Regions from separate parts of the Exiguobacterium sp. FSL W8-0210 genome, predicted to be linked through region 1. Evidence: riboswitches for the same ligand, from Rfam matches in the RefSeq annotation. Region 1 holds a riboswitch; each other region holds the start of a gene.
What was found. A riboswitch is a leader RNA that binds a small molecule or an ion and turns the genes downstream of it on or off. The one in region 1 is predicted to bind thiamine pyrophosphate.

Region 1 (4,215 bases):
TAATCAAGCAGCAATCAAGATGACCTATCTCGAACAAGCCGTCCGCGCAACTGGATTACAACTCCTCGCACAACAAGAAGCACAAGCGCCGGGAATACTGACGATCGTTCATCCGTCCGCAACTGATTTAGGCGACGCTCTGCGTATTCAGGGGTATCACGTCCAGTACGAAAGCGACTATCTTGTTTACAATCAGTGGCTTCAAATTTCGACGATGGGACAGACGACGATGCGACAAATTGAACGTCTCGTTCGTGTTTTAGTTCGTGAAAATGAACGAATCACCATAAAGAATGAAAAAAATGAAAGACCTCTCAACCCTTGATTTCAAGCGGTTTGGAGGTCTTTCGACTTCGAAAAGATAAAAAAGAGGTTTATGGATTTAAAACATAGGGGTATAAACTCATTAGCACCGCATCAAACCGGTGACTTACTCACACATGTTTCTCAATATCAGCGTAATGACCTGGGAGAGAAATGCAAAGTCACGAAAGCGTCAGATTCATGAGAGTCTGAAACCGATTGTCTTAGCATGTTTCATATTGTTCAGGACTTGTCCTGCTCCTACATTCATTACCTTTTGAGGGCTATACCAAATTCAAGGGGGAAATGAACATGTCAGTTAAATTAACAGCCGAAAAACGCGAGGTACGTCCACGCTCACTCCGTAAACAATTACGTCATGAAGGAAAAGCTCTTGGTGTCGTGTATGGTTACAAAGTGGAAAGTACACCAATCGCGTTTGAAGAAAAAGAATTGCTTAAAATCGTTCGAGAAAACGGTGAGAACGTCTTGATTTCACTGAAACTCGACGGTAAAAATATTAACGTCTTGATCAACCGTCGTGATATGGATGTCTTCACATCAACTGTCGATCACGTTGAATTCATCGCCGTTAAAATGGATGAAGAGACAGAAGTCGAAGCAGACGTCGTACTCGTCGGCGAAGCAGCTGGCGCTAAAGTCGGTGGATTCCTGTCACAGACACTCTTTAAAGTAACAGTCGCAGCTACACCAGATAAATTACCAGAGAACGTCGAAGTCGACGTCACGAACCTCGAAATCGGCGATTCGATTTCTGTTGCTGATCTTCCAGAACAAAAAGATTTCCGTATCGTCACAGAAGGCGACATTCAAGTCGCAGCTGTCGTCGAATCAACGCTTGAACAAGAGCTTGAGGAAATCGAAGAAGCAGAAGCTGAGGCACAAGCGGAAGCTGGTGAAGACAACGAAGCGGAAGCTACGGAAGAGTCTTCAGAAGAAGCAAAAGAAGAGAACGAAGACAACAAATAAGTCGTTTGACGATACGCCCTTCGTGGCGTATCGTTTTTTTGTGTCTTGACAATAGACAGAAGATTGCCTAAAGTGAACAGCGTATCACCTATTACCATATCCACTAGGGGAGCCCATTTGGCTGAGACGATTCACTTCGGACCCTTCGAACCTGATCTAGTTCATACTAGCGTAGGAAAGTGGAGCGATCACATCCAATGACTCCTGCTGCGCGCAGTTTTTCTGAGGACCGCTCTCTTTTTTACGGAGGGCGGTCTTTTTTGGCGTCTCCCCCATTCTAAGGAGGACGTACCTAATGCAACAATGGAAAATGAAAGAAATCATGGTCATGATGATGCTCGCCGTCGCTTGCGGGGTCATCTATCTTGGTTGGTCAACACTCTGGTTACCAATCTCAGCGATCTTCGGTCCTGTCGGTGCCAACTGGATGTTTGGGATCTGGATCATCGCGAGCCCGCTCGTCGCAGCAATCATTCAAAAGCCAGGTGCCGCTTTAATTGCGGAAGTCGTCGCGGCAGCCGTCGAACTGTTCACAGGTAGTCATTTTGGTTTATCCGCTCTTCTGATCGGAGTCTGCCAAGGACTTGGTGCGGAAATCGTCTTCGCGATGACGCGTTACCGTCGTTATGACACATGGACCTTGATGTTATCGGGTGTCGGAGCCGCGATTGGTAGCATCGTTTATAGTCTAATCGCGAACGGATTCGGTTACTACACAACGACGACGTTGCTTGCGACAACTGGCTTACAATTGATCAGCGGCGCATTACTCGGTGGCTTGCTTGCAGCCATTCTCGTCCGTCGCCTTGTTGCGACTGGTGTCTTGAACGGGTTTGCGGCAGGACGTGCGAAACGAGAAGTCGCATGATTACTGTCGACGACCTCAGCATCCGCTATCCCGGTCAGATGAAATCGGTGCTCAATCATGTATCGCTGACGATTGAGCAAGGGACGACCCTTCTGCTCGGACGAAGTGGGAGTGGCAAGACGACATTACTTCATGCCCTTGCCGGACTGACACCGGAAACGATTGAAGTCGAACAGACTGGTACCGTTACCCGGTCCGGTTCGGTCGGAATCTTGTTTCAAAATCCAGAAGAACAGTTCTGCATGGAGACGATCGGACGCGAAATCGCTTTTAGTTTAGAAAATCGCTCGATTCCGCGCGTGGAGATGGATGAACGAATTGAACGCTTACTCGCACTCGTCGGTCTCCCCCTCCCCTTCTCGACACCGATCGCGAGTCTATCCGGTGGAATGAAACAGCGTCTCGCGCTCGCAGCGGTCCTAGCACTTGAGCCGACGATCTTATTACTCGATGAACCAACGGCTCAGATTGATCCAATCGGACAACATGAGCTGATGGCGTTGATTTTTCGAATTCAAAAAGAACACGATTTAACGATCGTCTTGATCGAACACCAACTCGATGTCTGTTTGCCGTACGTCGACCAGGTCGTCTTACTTGAGGACGGATCGATTACTGCGACAGCAGATCCACGGGATCTGTTCCCGCAGGATTACAAAGAGCTTCAAACGAAAGGTATTGCCGTTCCCTCTTTGTATCCGTATACGTTAGAGACGTTACCCATAGATGGACCGCAAGCGGCGCGACTTCATGTGCCTTCCCCCGTCGCTACAGCTGGTCGCTCTTTGTTACACGTCGCTGCATTATCGACGAAAGCACCATATCCGCTGACCGATGCGACATTTTCCCTGCAGACAGGAGAATGGGTGATGCTGCTTGGGGCAAATGGATCCGGGAAAAGTACACTGCTTGCGACACTCGGGCGGTTGCTTCCCAATCGTGGAACGTATCAGCTCCAGGGGCGACCGGTTCATCGTTACTCCCGGCGTCGCTTTTATGAGCACGTTGGCTATGTCTTTCAACAACCGGATCTGCAGTTTCTTAAGCTGACGGTCGAAGCGGAAATCGACTGGAGCCACCGGGCAGCGACGAACGTTAAGCGCGCGGCGTTGCTCGAACGGCTGGAACTGACATCTGTCAAACAGCAGTCACCCCTTGCTCTTAGTACGGGGCAACAACGACGGCTCAGCGTCGCAACGATGCTCGGACAAACGAAAGACTTATTGTTGCTCGATGAACCGACCTTCGGACAAGATGGATTGACGACACGACGCTTAATGGAACAGTTACAGATGGAACAACAGAACGGTACGACACTCGTCATGGCGACGCATGATATGGAGCTCGTCGCCCGGTATGCGGATCGTGTCCTCGTCATGGAGCAAGGACGGATTGCTTTTGACGGTCGCCCAAGCGAGTTATTCGCTGACGTTCCATTACTCGAGCGCTGTCAGCTACAACGTCCACTTTCGTACCAATTCCAGGAGGTGAAACGTGATGCAAACGAACGTGTCCCCGTTCGCTAAACTCAATCCCGTCATTAAGGGAAGCGGATTGTTTTTGATCATGTTTGCCTTGATTGCAACGAATGACTGGGTCAAAACGTTAGTATTCCTGAGTTTTGCTATCGCACTGCTACTCCTCTCCGGATGGGGTCCTTTTGATTTCTTGAAGCGACTTGCGCCGTATAGTCTATTATTCTTATTGACGTTCTGGATGATGGCGGCTTTCGGCAAAGGAACGAATATTCTTTGGTCGTTTGGTTGGTTTCATGTCACGTCGGAAAGCGTCGCGCACGGCTGGTTACTTGCCTTGCGGATGGCCACGTTCGTCTGCTTGAGCCTCGCTTTCGTCACGACGACCGACGCGACCCGTTTCGTAATGAGCTTGATCCATCAGGCGAAGTTATCGCCCCGCTTTGCTTACGGATTCCTTGCCGGGATTCGCTTTCTGCCGCAACTGGTCGAAGAAGTCCGCGTTTTGCGGCAAGTCCGGATGATTCGCAATGTGCACAGTCGCTTTCCTGGTGATGGATTTCTTTCAATTGGCTTGCC
Region 2 (4,215 bases), 350 kb from region 1:
AGCCGTGCTTTTGCGGCAATCGCTTTTGGTACGATGTGACGCGCATCGTCCTCGGTATAAAGCTGTTGTCGTTGTAGATTACTCCACTCGACATAATCGCGGTCGACGATTCGGACGACACCGACACCGGCGCGGACGAGTTGCTCTGCCGACGCCGTTCCGAGCGCTCCCATGCCGATGATCAGCACCTTCGCTGATGCCAAGCGTGCTTGTCCCGCTTCCCCGATCGGTTGAAATCGAGTTTGCCGTGAGTAACGGTTCATCGAATCAATCCACTCGTTGGACTACTCGCGACCGCATACTGTTTCTTCTCGATACGTCCCGCTTCGTAACCGAGGCGCCCTGCTTCGACAGCTAGTCGCATCGCACGCGCCATCTTGACCGGATCTTGGGCATGGGCGACAGCTGAGTTCAATAAGACACCATCCGCACCCAGTTCCATCGCATAGGCGACGTCGGTCGGTGAACCGATCCCGGCGTCGACGATGACCGGGACCGTCGTCTGCTCGATGATAAATCGCAAGTGGAGCGGATTGAGGATACCTTGTCCGGAACCGATTGGTGATGCAGCCGGCATGATGGCGTGACAACCGATTTCCTCGAGTCGTCGTGCGAGCACGACATCGTCTGACGTATACGGTAAGACGATGAAGCCTTCTTTGAGTAATTCTTCAGAAGCCCGTAACGTCTCGATTGGGTCCGGTAGTAACGTCTTATCGCAACCGATCACTTCGACCTTCACCATGTCACACATACCGGATGCCCGCGCAAGCTTTGCTAACCGAACAGCTTCCTCCGCCGTCTTAGCACCGGCCGTGTTCGGCAGTAAATCGTACTTCGCTAAATCAAGCGACTCCAAGAAATTCGCTTGTTGTTTGTCGAAGATGTCGAGCCGACGGACGGCGAACGTCAAGATTTGTGAAGCAGACGCATCGATTGCTTCTTGCTGTACGGTAGCATCCGTATATTTCCCTGTTCCGAGCAATAACCGTGATTCAAATGTCTTTTCTCCAATTTTCAGCATGTTTATCCTCCTCCTACGAAATGAACGATTTCAAATGTGTCATTGTCCCGAACGACTGTCTGACCGTACGCCATGCGATCGATGATTTGTCGATTCTGTTCGACGATGACGAGCTTTTCCCCTAAGCCGAGTTGCGTGAGCATGTCCTCGATCGTTTCAATCTGATCGATCGTGTGGTCATTGCCGTTAATCGTAATGTTCATCGGACTTCCTCCTTCTGAATCAACCGTAATGTATTTACCAAGACTTCCGCTGTCGCCGGTGCGAGTAATATGCCATGCCGATGATGCCCCGTCGCTAGGAAGATCCGACGGGATGAATCGGCGACTCCGATATATGGCAAGCCGGACACCGTTTGTGGCCGTACACCGGACCAGACTTCTTCGATGACCGCGTCACGAATCGGTGGATACAGTCGTTCTGCTGCTTGAAGCAACGACGTGACCCCTGCGACACTGACACCGACCGTCTCGTCGTGCGGCAGTTCGGTCGCACCGATCAAAATCCGACCGTCTGCTTTCGGAACGAGGTAGACGGCGTCGTCAAACAGGATCGAGCGTAACGGCTGACCCGCGAGACGGACGGCGAGACATTCTCCTTTGACTCCATATGTCGCAATCGAAATACCAGCTGTATCGAGCAAGGCTTGCGACCCGCGTCCGGCAGCGACCGTCACCGTTCGTCCGGTCCACGTTCCCGCATTCGACTCGACCCTGATGAAGTCATCGCTCTCTTCGATGCGTGTGACATCTACCTGTTCTTCAATCGATATACCACGTGCGTGTAAGGCATACATCAATGCAGTCGTCAGTCGTCGTGGATCGATTTGACCGACCATTGGAAACAGATGCTCGCGTCCTTTACGCTTTAACAAAAACGGTTGTTCCCGGTACCCACAATCGATGCCAGTCTCTCGCTCGAGGCGACGAGCAAGCAACGGATACAGACGACGACTTCGCGCGGCAAGTGCATGCAATTCCTCTCTGAGCTCGATGTCCGTCGCAAGCATCCCGGCAGCCGCGCGACTCGTTCCTTGTCCACCTGCTCCGCGTTCTAAGACGACGACGGATTCATTCTGACAGGCGAGACCGTAAGCAAGCGTCAAACCGATGACTCCACCGCCGATGATGATGTGATTCGTCATACCCGTACCCCCTGATAATGCTTGACGGCGGCGAGTGGATCCGATTGACCGAGAATACCCGATAAGACGGCGATTCCGGTTACACCGGTCGCTACGATTTCAGGCATGCGTTCTGGTGTGATCCCGCCAATTGCAATGACTGGTTTCGTCGTGAAGGTGACGACTTGCTTCAAGGCGTCAATACCTCGTGGTGGCATGTCCGGCTTCGACGCTGTCGGATAAATATGACCGTACAGCAGTCGGTCGGCTCCTTCCGCTTCTGCTGCCAGTGCCTCTGCTAGTGAATGGACCGATTTCCCGATGACGAGATTCGGAAAATGACGTCGCACATCGCGGACACGCAAGGAACGGCGCGTCAGCTGCACACCGATGCCGGCGACATGGGCGACGTCGACCCGGTCATGAACCGTTAACTGTTCAGGCGAATAACCATGCCCAAGGAGTGCTTCAATCAGATCAAGTAATTCTGCCGCCGATAAGTTCGGTTCACGTAGATGCAGCTGATTCGTATAGGGTTGAAGGGATTGAAAGGTCTTTATTTCGTCAAGCGGATTAATGGATCCCGTCGAAATCAGATGTAAACGCATCATGTTCTTCCTTTCCATACGAAAAAGGACCACTCCCGATGTTGAAAGGAGTGGTCCGAAAATGCGCTGAAGCGCTAAGGATATCTAGGGTTTCGAGCCACTTCCCTCCGCTAGTACGAACTAGATCAGGTTCAAAGGGTCCGGATACTTCCGTCTCAGTCTGCTGGGAGACTCCCCTAGTGTCTTTTCGTGTTTAATTGGCTTGCCCCATTAGTCTAGCATGAGTCGCTTTGCTTCGCTAGTCCTAGTTGAGCGCTTCCACTTGCTGAATCAGCTCCGATTTCGTCGGTCGCTGTTGCTCTTGGCTGTCGGCATACGTCTGCTTTAGCTTCAGGATGCGCATTACTTTAGCGTCGAGCATCTCCGGCGTCAGCGTTTTGTCTTTGACGGCTTGCATCACTTCGGCATGGACCTTTGTGTAAGCACCTGCCTCTGAAAACATTGCCATATCAGCTCCGTTGACGAGCGACTGACGTGCCGCTTCCGCGAGACCATATTGTTTCGTGATCGCTCCCATGACGAGATCATCCGTGATGATGACACCGTTGAATCCGAGTTGCTGACGCAAGAGGTCAGTCAAGATCGGCTTTGAGAGCGAGGATGGATGCTGATTGTCATACGCGGGATAGAGAATATGGGCAACCATCACCATCTCGGCGCCCTCTTGAATCGCTTCTTTAAACGGTAACAGTTCCGTCCGCTTCAATTCTTCCTTTGATGCCGTCACTTTCGGTAGCCCGACATGGGAATCAACACTCGTATTGCCGTGACCGGGAAAATGTTTGACGACTGGAATCGTTCCCGTCTCCTGCATCCCGTGCATCAGGGCCGTACCAAGCGTCGCGACGGTCTTCGGATCAGCACTTAACGCACGGTCGCCGATGATCGGATTGTTCGGATTACTGTTGACGTCAAGGACCGGCGCGAAGTCCATGTTGAAGCCATAAAAACGTGACAAATGTCCGAGCGTACGTCCGACGTCTTCCATTTTCACTTCATCTGCTCCTTGCGCCATCCGTTGACTCGTCGGTAAACGTAATCGTTGATCCGGTACCCGGCTGACGCGTCCGCCTTCTTCATCAATCCCGACGAAGGCATACGGTTTTTGGTTCGTCTCTTGAATCGCACGCGTGAACGTCAAGAGTTGCTCTTCCGACGTAATGTTTCCGCCGAGCAATAAGACCCCGCCAATCGCATGCGTCTGTAACAATTTCCGGTCAGCTGCTGAAAGTTCCGTGCCGGCGACTCCGATGTAGAGCAGTTGATCGATCTTTTCTGACGTCGACATCGCTTTAAGTTGATGCTTTAATCGTGCTTGTTGTTGTGCTTCCTTTGTCGGCTCAGGCTTTGGTTTCTTCGCCTCCGTCGGTTGCTTCGTTGCTGGTTGTGATGGTTTCGTTGGTTCCGTCGTCTCCTGCGCACACCCTGCAAGCAACAGACAACCGATTAGTACGGTTTTC
Region 3 (4,215 bases), 380 kb from region 1:
AATCGATCTCTGCTGGAACGGAGGTCATTGCGAAAGAACAAACGATTACGATTACTGTATCTGAGGGGACGTCTTCTTTCGAGTTGAAGGATTTGACGAATTTATCGAGTGATGAAGCAAAAGCTTATCTCGATAAAGTAGGATTAGACGGAACGTTCGAACAAGAATTTTCTAGCGATGTCAAACTCGATCAAGTCATCCGTCAATTCCCACAAGCTGGCGCACAAGTCGAGCCGAACGACTCCGTGACGGTCTTCATCTCTAAAGGTGAGGAAGAAAAAACAGTGACGGCGACGTTCCCTGAAAAGGTCGTCTATGATGCTGTTAGTGAAGATGAAGAAGAGGCTCCGCCGAAACAAGTCATCCGAATCGAGACGGAAGACGCGAAAGGGAAGCGGACCGTCATCGAGGAATCAATTGATCAAGATGAGACATTCGACGTGCCATTAACGATTGATCCGGGAGAAGAAGGCAAAATTACGATCTATAAAGACGATACGGTGTATCGTTCAAAAACCATCACGTACAATCAAGCAAAAGACGCACAATGAATGTGATAAAAAAGGAGTGCATAGGATGACGGAACAACGCATCGAAGAGAATCGAGAAGGAACGATCATACGCCTGCAGGGCGGCTTTTATGATGTCATGACACCAGAAGGAGAAGTTCGTTCACGAGCAAGAGGAAATTTCCGAAAACGCGGCATCAGTCCAGTCGTCGGAGATGAAGTCGTGCTTCATATCGAAAGTGAGACCGGGTACATTCTCGAAGTGAAGGAGCGGGACAACTTTTTAGTACGCCCTCCAGTCGCGAATATCGACCAGGCATTGCTCGTCGTCTCGGCGGCAGAACCTGATTTTTCAGCGCACTTGCTCGACCGATTTCTCGTTTTGATCGAAGCGAAGGAAATTCAACCCGTCATCCTGTTGACGAAGATGGATTTGCTGGACGATGTTAAAGGACCGGCTGTCCGAGACGCCATTGCCGCTTACCGGAAGATTGGGTATACGGTCATCGAGACATCAAGTGAGACGTTGGCAGGTGTTGAGCAAGTCCGTCCGTTACTTGCTGGAAAAACGAGCGTTCTCGCCGGACAATCCGGTGTCGGGAAAAGTTCATTGCTCAATGCACTGGAACCCTCTCTTGATTTAGAAACAAGTGCGATCTCGAAATCACTCGGACGCGGACGTCATACGACGCGCCACGTCACATTGATGCCGCTTGCCGAAGGATTGATTGCCGATACGCCAGGTTTCTCGAACCTCGATTTTCCGTATGATATGGAAATCGAGGATGTACGGTGGAGTTTCCCTGAATTCGTGGCTGTACAAGATGATTGCAAATACCGAGGTTGCTTGCATTTGAATGAACCCGGTTGTGCCGTCAAGGAAGCCGTCGAAGCCCAAGAAATCATGTCCTCTCGTTATGAGAACTATGGTATGTTTATAGACGAAATCAAGAATCGAGCCCGGAGGTATTGAAGATGATTAAAATTGCACCATCTATCTTATCAGCAGATTTTGCGAATCTCGAACGCGATGTTAAAGCAGTCGAAGCAGCAGGCGCGGACTATATCCATTTTGATGTCATGGACGGTCAGTTCGTACCGAACATCTCATTTGGATTACCTGTGCTTAGCAGCTTACGTCAAAAGACGGATATGATTCTCGATGTCCATTTGATGATTGACCAGCCAGAACGTTTCGTCGAGGATTTCGTCAAAGCAGGGGCGGACATCGTGACGTTCCACGTCGAAGCGACGAATCATGTCCATCGTGTCTTGCAACAAATCAAAGCAGCGGGCGCAAAGGCAGGAGTCGTCTTGAATCCCCATACGCCATTATCAACGATTGAACACGTCCTTGAGGATGTCGATATGGTTTTATTGATGACGGTCAATCCGGGCTTCGGCGGACAAGCCTTCATCGAGCGTGTCATGCCGAAACTCGCAGCACTTGCGCAAATGAAAGCAGATCGTGGTCTGACATTTGAAATCGAGATTGACGGTGGCGTCAATCCGGAAACGGCAAAGCTTTGCATCGATAACGGTGCGAACGTTCTCGTCGCAGGATCAGCAATCTACAATGCACCAGATTATGCGGAAGCGATCACTAGCATTCGTCAAGGGGCTGCCGTATAATAAGAACGAGAAAACGAAATATGATGACCGCAAGGGGTGTCGCTTGAAAAGCGGCTGAGAGGAGTCTTTTAGACTTTAACCCTTCGAACCTGTTCCGTTCAAACGGACGTAGGGATGTGGCGCACGCAGGCAGTACGGCGTTCGTCGTACTGCCTTTTTGCGTCCTCTCGTACAATGAAGGAGGAAAATAGCATGAAACGGTTACAAGTGATGATGGAAATTGCCATCTTCGCCAGTCTCGGAGTCGTCTTTGATTTACTGATTCCATTCAAAATGCCACAAGGAGGCTCAATCAGCTTAGCGATGTTACCGATCTTCGTCATGGCATTTCGCCACGGTGTCGTCGGAGGGGTCGTCACGGGAGCGCTTGTGGGTACGATTCAATTGATGTTCGCTCCACAAGTCTTGACGATTGTTCAACCGATGCTTGACTATACGATTGCGTATGGTGTCGTCGGATTAAGTGGTCTGTTCGCGCGTCAAGTCAGACTAGCCGCGCGCAATGGACAAAAGAAAAGCTTGATGGCGTTCGTTCTCCTGGCGACGTTATTAGGCGCAGGACTCCGCTATATCTGTCATGTCATCAGTGGAATCGTCTTTTTTGCCGAGTATGCCGAAGGTCCAGTCGTACCGTATTCATTGATTTATAACGCGACATACATGGTACCGTCTTACGTTCTTTGTGGTGTCGTTGCGGGTCTTTTATTTACGACTGCGCCACGCTTACTCCGTTATTCGGCACGAGGTGTCTGAGATGCGGGCGATTCTCGTCTGTGCCGGTCCGCGAGAAGAAGCGCCGGATTTACGGACGTTTTGTCAGCCAGGTGACTTTATCGTCGGTGTCGACGGTGGTGTTCAGACGATTGAATCGTTTGGGCTGACATGCGACCTGACGATTGGTGATTTTGATTCTCTTGGTTATGTACCAGAAGGGGCAATCGTTCATCCGGCCGAGAAAGATGAAACGGATCTCGAACTGGCACTTCGTACAGTCTCAGAGAAGAAACAGTTTGAGGATACCTTCATTATCGGGGCGACAGGTGGGCGGCTCGACATGACCGTCCAAAATGTATATCTATTGAAGCGATACCCAGAGGCACGACTCGTGACGAAACGAGAAGAGGTACGATACTTGGCTGAGGGAACGTATGCAGTCGAAGCAGGGAGCTATCATTATCTTTCGTTCATTCCACTCGTACCATCGACTTTAAGCTTATCCGGAGTCAAATATCCACTTGATGCACATCCAGTACCGGTCGGAGGTTCCTTGACCGTCAGTAATGAATGGTGTGCGTCAGAAGCGAAGGTAGAGCTCCATCATGGAGAACTATTGATGATGCGGACGCTTAAGGAATAGCACAATCATAGGAAAGAGGCCGTGGATGACTCCGCGGCCTCTTTTTAGATGAAATTATTCTTCGAGTTGAGAAGGGGCGACACGGATGTCGCTTTGAGCGGATAGATGTTTTCCTTTGACGAAGAGATGATAACTTCCCCACATGACAAGGAAGAAAGGAACACCGATGTATAGAGCGATTCGTTGATCCGCTTGAAACGCAAGACTGACGAGGACGACGACGTTAAGTGTCAACGAAATCAGTGGTAACACCGGATAGAGTGGTGTCTTGAATTTCAGTTCGGATACATCGTGTCCGTTTCGGACGAACTGACGACGAAATGCAAGCTGCGAAGCAGAGATTGAAATCCAGCCGACTTGAGCCCCGAGTCCGGCTAAGGACAAGAGCCAAATGAAGACGGTATCTTCTGCAAAAAATGCGGTCAGAAGCGATAACATCGCGAACATCATCGTAAAGAGCAACGCCCGCATCGGCACACCACGTGCATTGACGTAAGATAATTTCTTTGAAATCATCCCTTCTTGCGCCATTGCCCATAACATCCGAGTCGCCGCATATAATCCGGAGTTTCCGACGGACAATAGTGCCGTCAAGACGACGATGTTCATCAAATCAGCAGCGTACGGAATACCGATCGCATCAAAGACCATGATGAACGGACTGCTGACTCCGCCAGCTGATTCATACGGAATTAATGCACCAACGATCGTAATCGA
Region 4 (4,215 bases), on a different contig from region 1:
GTAGATGATTCTTTTGTTCTTCTGATGTGAGAATGGACAGACGATCAACAGTCTTTTTAAGATCGTGATCATTTAATTGGTTCGATAAATTTTTGACTAAAGACAATACCTCAAGCATAGAAGAAGCGTCTAAAAACGTTTTATCCCATTTGTAATTCTCTATAATACCGAATCCACCGTTTGTTCCATGGTACGAAGTAATAGGAATACCAGCTGGACTAATGGTTTCGATATCTCGATAAATTGTTCTCTGAGAGACATTTAATTCTTCAGCTAGTTGTGAAGCAGAAATGGTAGAGCGATGAAGTAGCTTAAATATAATAGTTAGTAAACGTTCAAGTTTCAATGGAATCTCCTTTACGTTAAACACGACGGAAGTTTTTATGTATATCTATAAAGTGTAAATGATTTCATCTTAATTAATAATTGAAACGCATTTAGTATCATTAAAAATAAAATACAATAACAAAAAGTATGCGCGGGCGCATACTTTTTGTTATTTCACTTACCACACTATCAGTTAAGAAATTTAATCATTTATTTAATCTTAAGTAGATCTACCAATTGTCATGCGCGAGAAAATTCATACACACTTGTCAATTCCAATCACATGCATTTCCATCGTTATCGCGGTCTAAATCATGGGGATCAACTGCAGGACCTCCGGCAGCTATATAAAAATCTTGAGCGGCTTGGGCGCTGGAAAAATCACCACAGTCGCGATCTGCTCCAGAAGGGTCGTATTCAAAATCAGTTGCTACTTCTGTATTTACTTCATCAACGTATTCCTCATCAGATATACTCTCATCTTCATTTATCACTTCACTATTTGCTAAAGAGGCTTCGAGTTCGTCGATTTTCTCTTCTGCAACAATGCGTTTCGTCTCTTCTTTATTGAGTTTATTCTCTAAGGTAGTACGTTTGTCTGCTTCCTCCTTATAGCTTTCAACGGTTTGCAAACGTAACTCTTTTTCTTGTGCTAACTCCTCTTTCAATTTTTTCGTTTCTTGTTGTTGCTCTTTTAGTTTAAATTGCGTGTCTTTTAAAGATGTTTCTAACTCCTTTGACTCTATCTTTAATGATTCCAACATCTTTGTTTCCTTGGTAGAAGACCCGGCTTCTATTTTTTGAGGCTCATTTATTCTGTCTACCATATAGATAGAAATTGCAAAAGCAATGAATACGCCTAGCCAAACGGCAAAGGTTGGGTACTTCACTGGATTTCGAAACCTTGGTTTAAAGTAAAAGTATAGACCAACTGCTGAGATCAATAAGCCAATGAGACTCCAAAAGGTGATAGTGAAGAGTAAAAGATAGACAATAGCAATTACGACGAGAAATAATACTTTTCGGATGTTCATAAGTTCAGCTCCTTTAAAAATATTTGTATTTTTATTGTACATATTTATAAGGGAAAATTGATTAGGAATTTATAGTTCTTTTCTAAAAAATCGCTTATAACGCTCGAGTACTAATTTGAATAAAATATAAGCAATTACTGATCAAATATAATTGATAATTTTTAAGAGAATAGACGTACACCAATCTAAGCGAATTAAAAATAATCAGAAAAGGTTGTATGTCGTAGTCGATACAAATAGGACTGTATAAGGAAATTTGACATAATGAGTTAGAAGAAAAAGATTGATTAATTGCTTAGATGATGAGAAAGGCATTTACCGTATCAAAGCACTTATCTCTTACGCAATTGTGAAGAACTCCAATGATATTATGGAAAAGAAAATGAATTGTTGATTGATTTGGTACGTTTTTATTCAAAAAGCAATAAAAGCATTAAATAGAGCACGTATAAATTTAAGACGAAAAAAGTAAGGTAATCAACACGAAGAGAGAAGACGACATACATACTACTTAATGGCTCTCATACGATGATTAAGCAAGATAAGCTTACTATATTGCAGACATCAATGATTCGGACTTTTAGGTCACGTAATTGATCTGCAAAATCGAATCGCTCATATATTAAGACATTATCAAAGAAAAAACGATAATTAGGATTGTCTAGTATAAGATATGACCGTAACAAAGCAATCCGGATAAGATCATAAACCTATTTTTACGCTCGATCTTTAAAGAAATACTATTAACAAATCACACTCATCATTATTAACAGATGTATAAGACGACTAAAGTGAAGGTAATTTAAATAGAATCACTAGGGGTGTTATTAAACTGAGATGAGGAGCGACTCAAACCCTTTGTACCTGAACTAGGTAGTACTAGCGTAGAGAAGTGTAAACCCTAATGAACAAACAGAGACAATAATGTCGCTCTTTGCTATGTGATTGTTTAGACGTGCACAACTTTCCATTTAGAGAGTTGCGTTTTTTGTTTACTACTTCACTATTAAGTTGCAAAAATTGATAGGGTAGCGGACAGGAATGACCAGAACAGTGTTAATGACGGGAAGTAGTCAAGACTCTAGGGCGACGATTGCAAGGATGTTAGTGAAAATGGATTTAAATGATGATTAATTACTTTAAAAGCAAAGATGCGGCACAAAGGCGTGTGAGCGAACTAGGAGTAGAGAATGCACTTGCCTTGTATGCAGATGTCATGAAGCGGGAAGATATTGAGAGCATGATGCAATCCGCAACAGCACATTATGGTCAAATCAATGTTGTTATTAATGATGCATTAGTAGAATTCAAATTTGATCCAGTTTCTCAAAAATCTTTCATCGATTTGCAATAGGAGGACTACTAGAAACAATTGGATGCAACGTTAAAAACGGCGCTTCACATCATTTAAAATTTTCTTCCACAATTATGGAACGACATAACGGTAGTATCATTAGCATTAGAACAAACCTCTATCAAAACCCAGTAGTTCCTCATCATGAATACTTAACAGCAAAAAGCAGGTCTAATTAGTTTTACACGCAACCTGGTCGCAGAACTAGGTCAATACGGTATAAACGTGAATGTCGTCTCCGGCGGATTGTTGAAACTTACGGATGCTAGTGCTGTGACAACCGCTGAAGTATTCGATTTAATTGATCAATCGAAACTGTTGAAAAAAGTGACTACCCCAGAAGAAGTAGCACAAATGGTTGCCTTTATGGCATCAGAAGCAGCGTCTGGGTTTAACGGTCAAAACGTAACGGTCAATGGTGGATTAACGATGAATTGAAGCGGGCGTTTTAAAAGATTCTCAGCTTGTAAGAGAAGGGATTCGTGAACAGAAGATGACGAATAGAAATCAGTTAATATCGGCGTTTTATTATATGAATGTGGTCATCCCCAAGCCACATGGTTAATGGCTGATTCCGCGATTAAAGAGATCGGAGAGAGCCGCTATTATTAGCGTTTGGCTCAGATAGCGGCAGCTAGATGTTTGAATGAAGTATTTTTTGCGGATAATCATTCCTTTCCGGCTAATAATGCAACTGATTTACCTGCTTTTTGGTTGGATCCTTTGATCAATTTAACTGTTATTTCTCAAGTGGCGGATCATATTGGATTAGTCTCCACGATATCGAGTACGTTTTCCAATCCATATATGGCAACAAGACAACTCCTAAGTCTTGAACATCTGACGAAGGAACGAGTAAGCTAGAACTTAGTGACCTTGATGAAATACCGGGAAGCATCGACCTATGATATGAATGCACTTTCTATGAGAAAAAATAATATAAAAAGACGTAAAAATTAGTGACTTTAACTTTAATAGAGAGGCTATTCTTATGATGGAATCAAGCCAATTTTCTTTAAGATTAATTAGCTAACAGTTTTAACAATCTTGTGAGAACCCAAGCTATTCGGTGTATCGTAACATGTTTCATCGTAATTTTTTAACTTCGTAATTTCAAATGAAAATTAGTAGCCATATGAGTTTTGAAATGATGCGGCTCGATAGAAATAGAAGAAAATTTTACTAGTTTAAAAATTATCTAAGAAAAAAGATTAGACGATATATTTAAAAGCAGACAAAGAGTGTAAATCAAAAAAATTAATATAGTATATACAAAGCGCTAAAAAGTACTTGGATGAAAATCAATTAATAAGTATTATTAAAGTAACTTTATACAAAAAATCTAAATTTAATAATTTTTTGTATAAACTCATATAAAGTTAAGTGGAGATTTAAATTTTCGTAATTATCTATTCAATACTATAAAATAATGTTGAAATATAATCTTATTTAATAGGGATAATATAGTGATTTTTTATAATGTTGGATGAAGGAGAAATG

Region 2: it holds a riboswitch for thiamine pyrophosphate, as region 1 does, so the genes downstream of both, MKY22_RS06340 (thiamine phosphate synthase) here and MKY22_RS08320 (ECF transporter S component) in region 1, are expected to answer to the same signal.
Region 3: it holds a riboswitch for thiamine pyrophosphate, as region 1 does, so the genes downstream of both, thiT (energy-coupled thiamine transporter ThiT) here and MKY22_RS08320 (ECF transporter S component) in region 1, are expected to answer to the same signal.
Region 4: it holds a riboswitch for thiamine pyrophosphate, as region 1 does, so the genes downstream of both, MKY22_RS16300 (3-oxoacyl-ACP reductase) here and MKY22_RS08320 (ECF transporter S component) in region 1, are expected to answer to the same signal.

Annotation. Positions count from the first base shown of each region.
Region 1 covers NZ_JBBOUK010000001.1:1,578,292-1,582,506, forward strand. Annotated here, with positions in the region: gene MKY22_RS08310 (GNAT family N-acetyltransferase) at 1-325, shown strand, start outside; gene MKY22_RS08315 (50S ribosomal protein L25/general stress protein Ctc) at 616-1,293, shown strand; TPP riboswitch at 1,389-1,488, shown strand; gene MKY22_RS08320 (ECF transporter S component) at 1,589-2,161, shown strand; gene MKY22_RS08325 (ABC transporter ATP-binding protein) at 2,158-3,687, shown strand; gene MKY22_RS08330 (energy-coupling factor transporter transmembrane component T family protein) at 3,659-4,215, shown strand, end outside.
Region 2 covers NZ_JBBOUK010000001.1:1,231,446-1,235,660, reverse strand. Annotated here, with positions in the region: gene MKY22_RS06360 (ThiF family adenylyltransferase) at 1-263, opposite strand, end outside; gene MKY22_RS06355 (thiazole synthase) at 260-1,024, opposite strand; gene thiS (sulfur carrier protein ThiS) at 1,027-1,227, opposite strand; gene MKY22_RS06345 (FAD-dependent oxidoreductase) at 1,224-2,168, opposite strand; gene MKY22_RS06340 (thiamine phosphate synthase) at 2,165-2,758, opposite strand; TPP riboswitch at 2,841-2,943, opposite strand; gene nagZ (beta-N-acetylhexosaminidase) at 3,000-4,215, opposite strand, start outside.
Region 3 covers NZ_JBBOUK010000001.1:1,958,896-1,963,110, reverse strand. Annotated here, with positions in the region: gene pknB (Stk1 family PASTA domain-containing Ser/Thr kinase) at 1-551, shown strand, start outside; gene rsgA (ribosome small subunit-dependent GTPase A) at 577-1,482, shown strand; gene rpe (ribulose-phosphate 3-epimerase) at 1,485-2,141, shown strand; TPP riboswitch at 2,164-2,273, shown strand; gene thiT (energy-coupled thiamine transporter ThiT) at 2,334-2,894, shown strand; gene MKY22_RS10380 (thiamine diphosphokinase) at 2,896-3,498, shown strand; gene MKY22_RS10375 (amino acid permease) at 3,553-4,215, opposite strand, start outside.
Region 4 covers NZ_JBBOUK010000002.1:35,026-39,240, forward strand. Annotated here, with positions in the region: gene MKY22_RS16290 (helix-turn-helix transcriptional regulator) at 1-346, opposite strand, end outside; gene MKY22_RS16295 (excalibur calcium-binding domain-containing protein) at 597-1,361, opposite strand; TPP riboswitch at 2,169-2,269, shown strand; partial or broken gene MKY22_RS16300 (3-oxoacyl-ACP reductase) at 2,403-3,153, shown strand.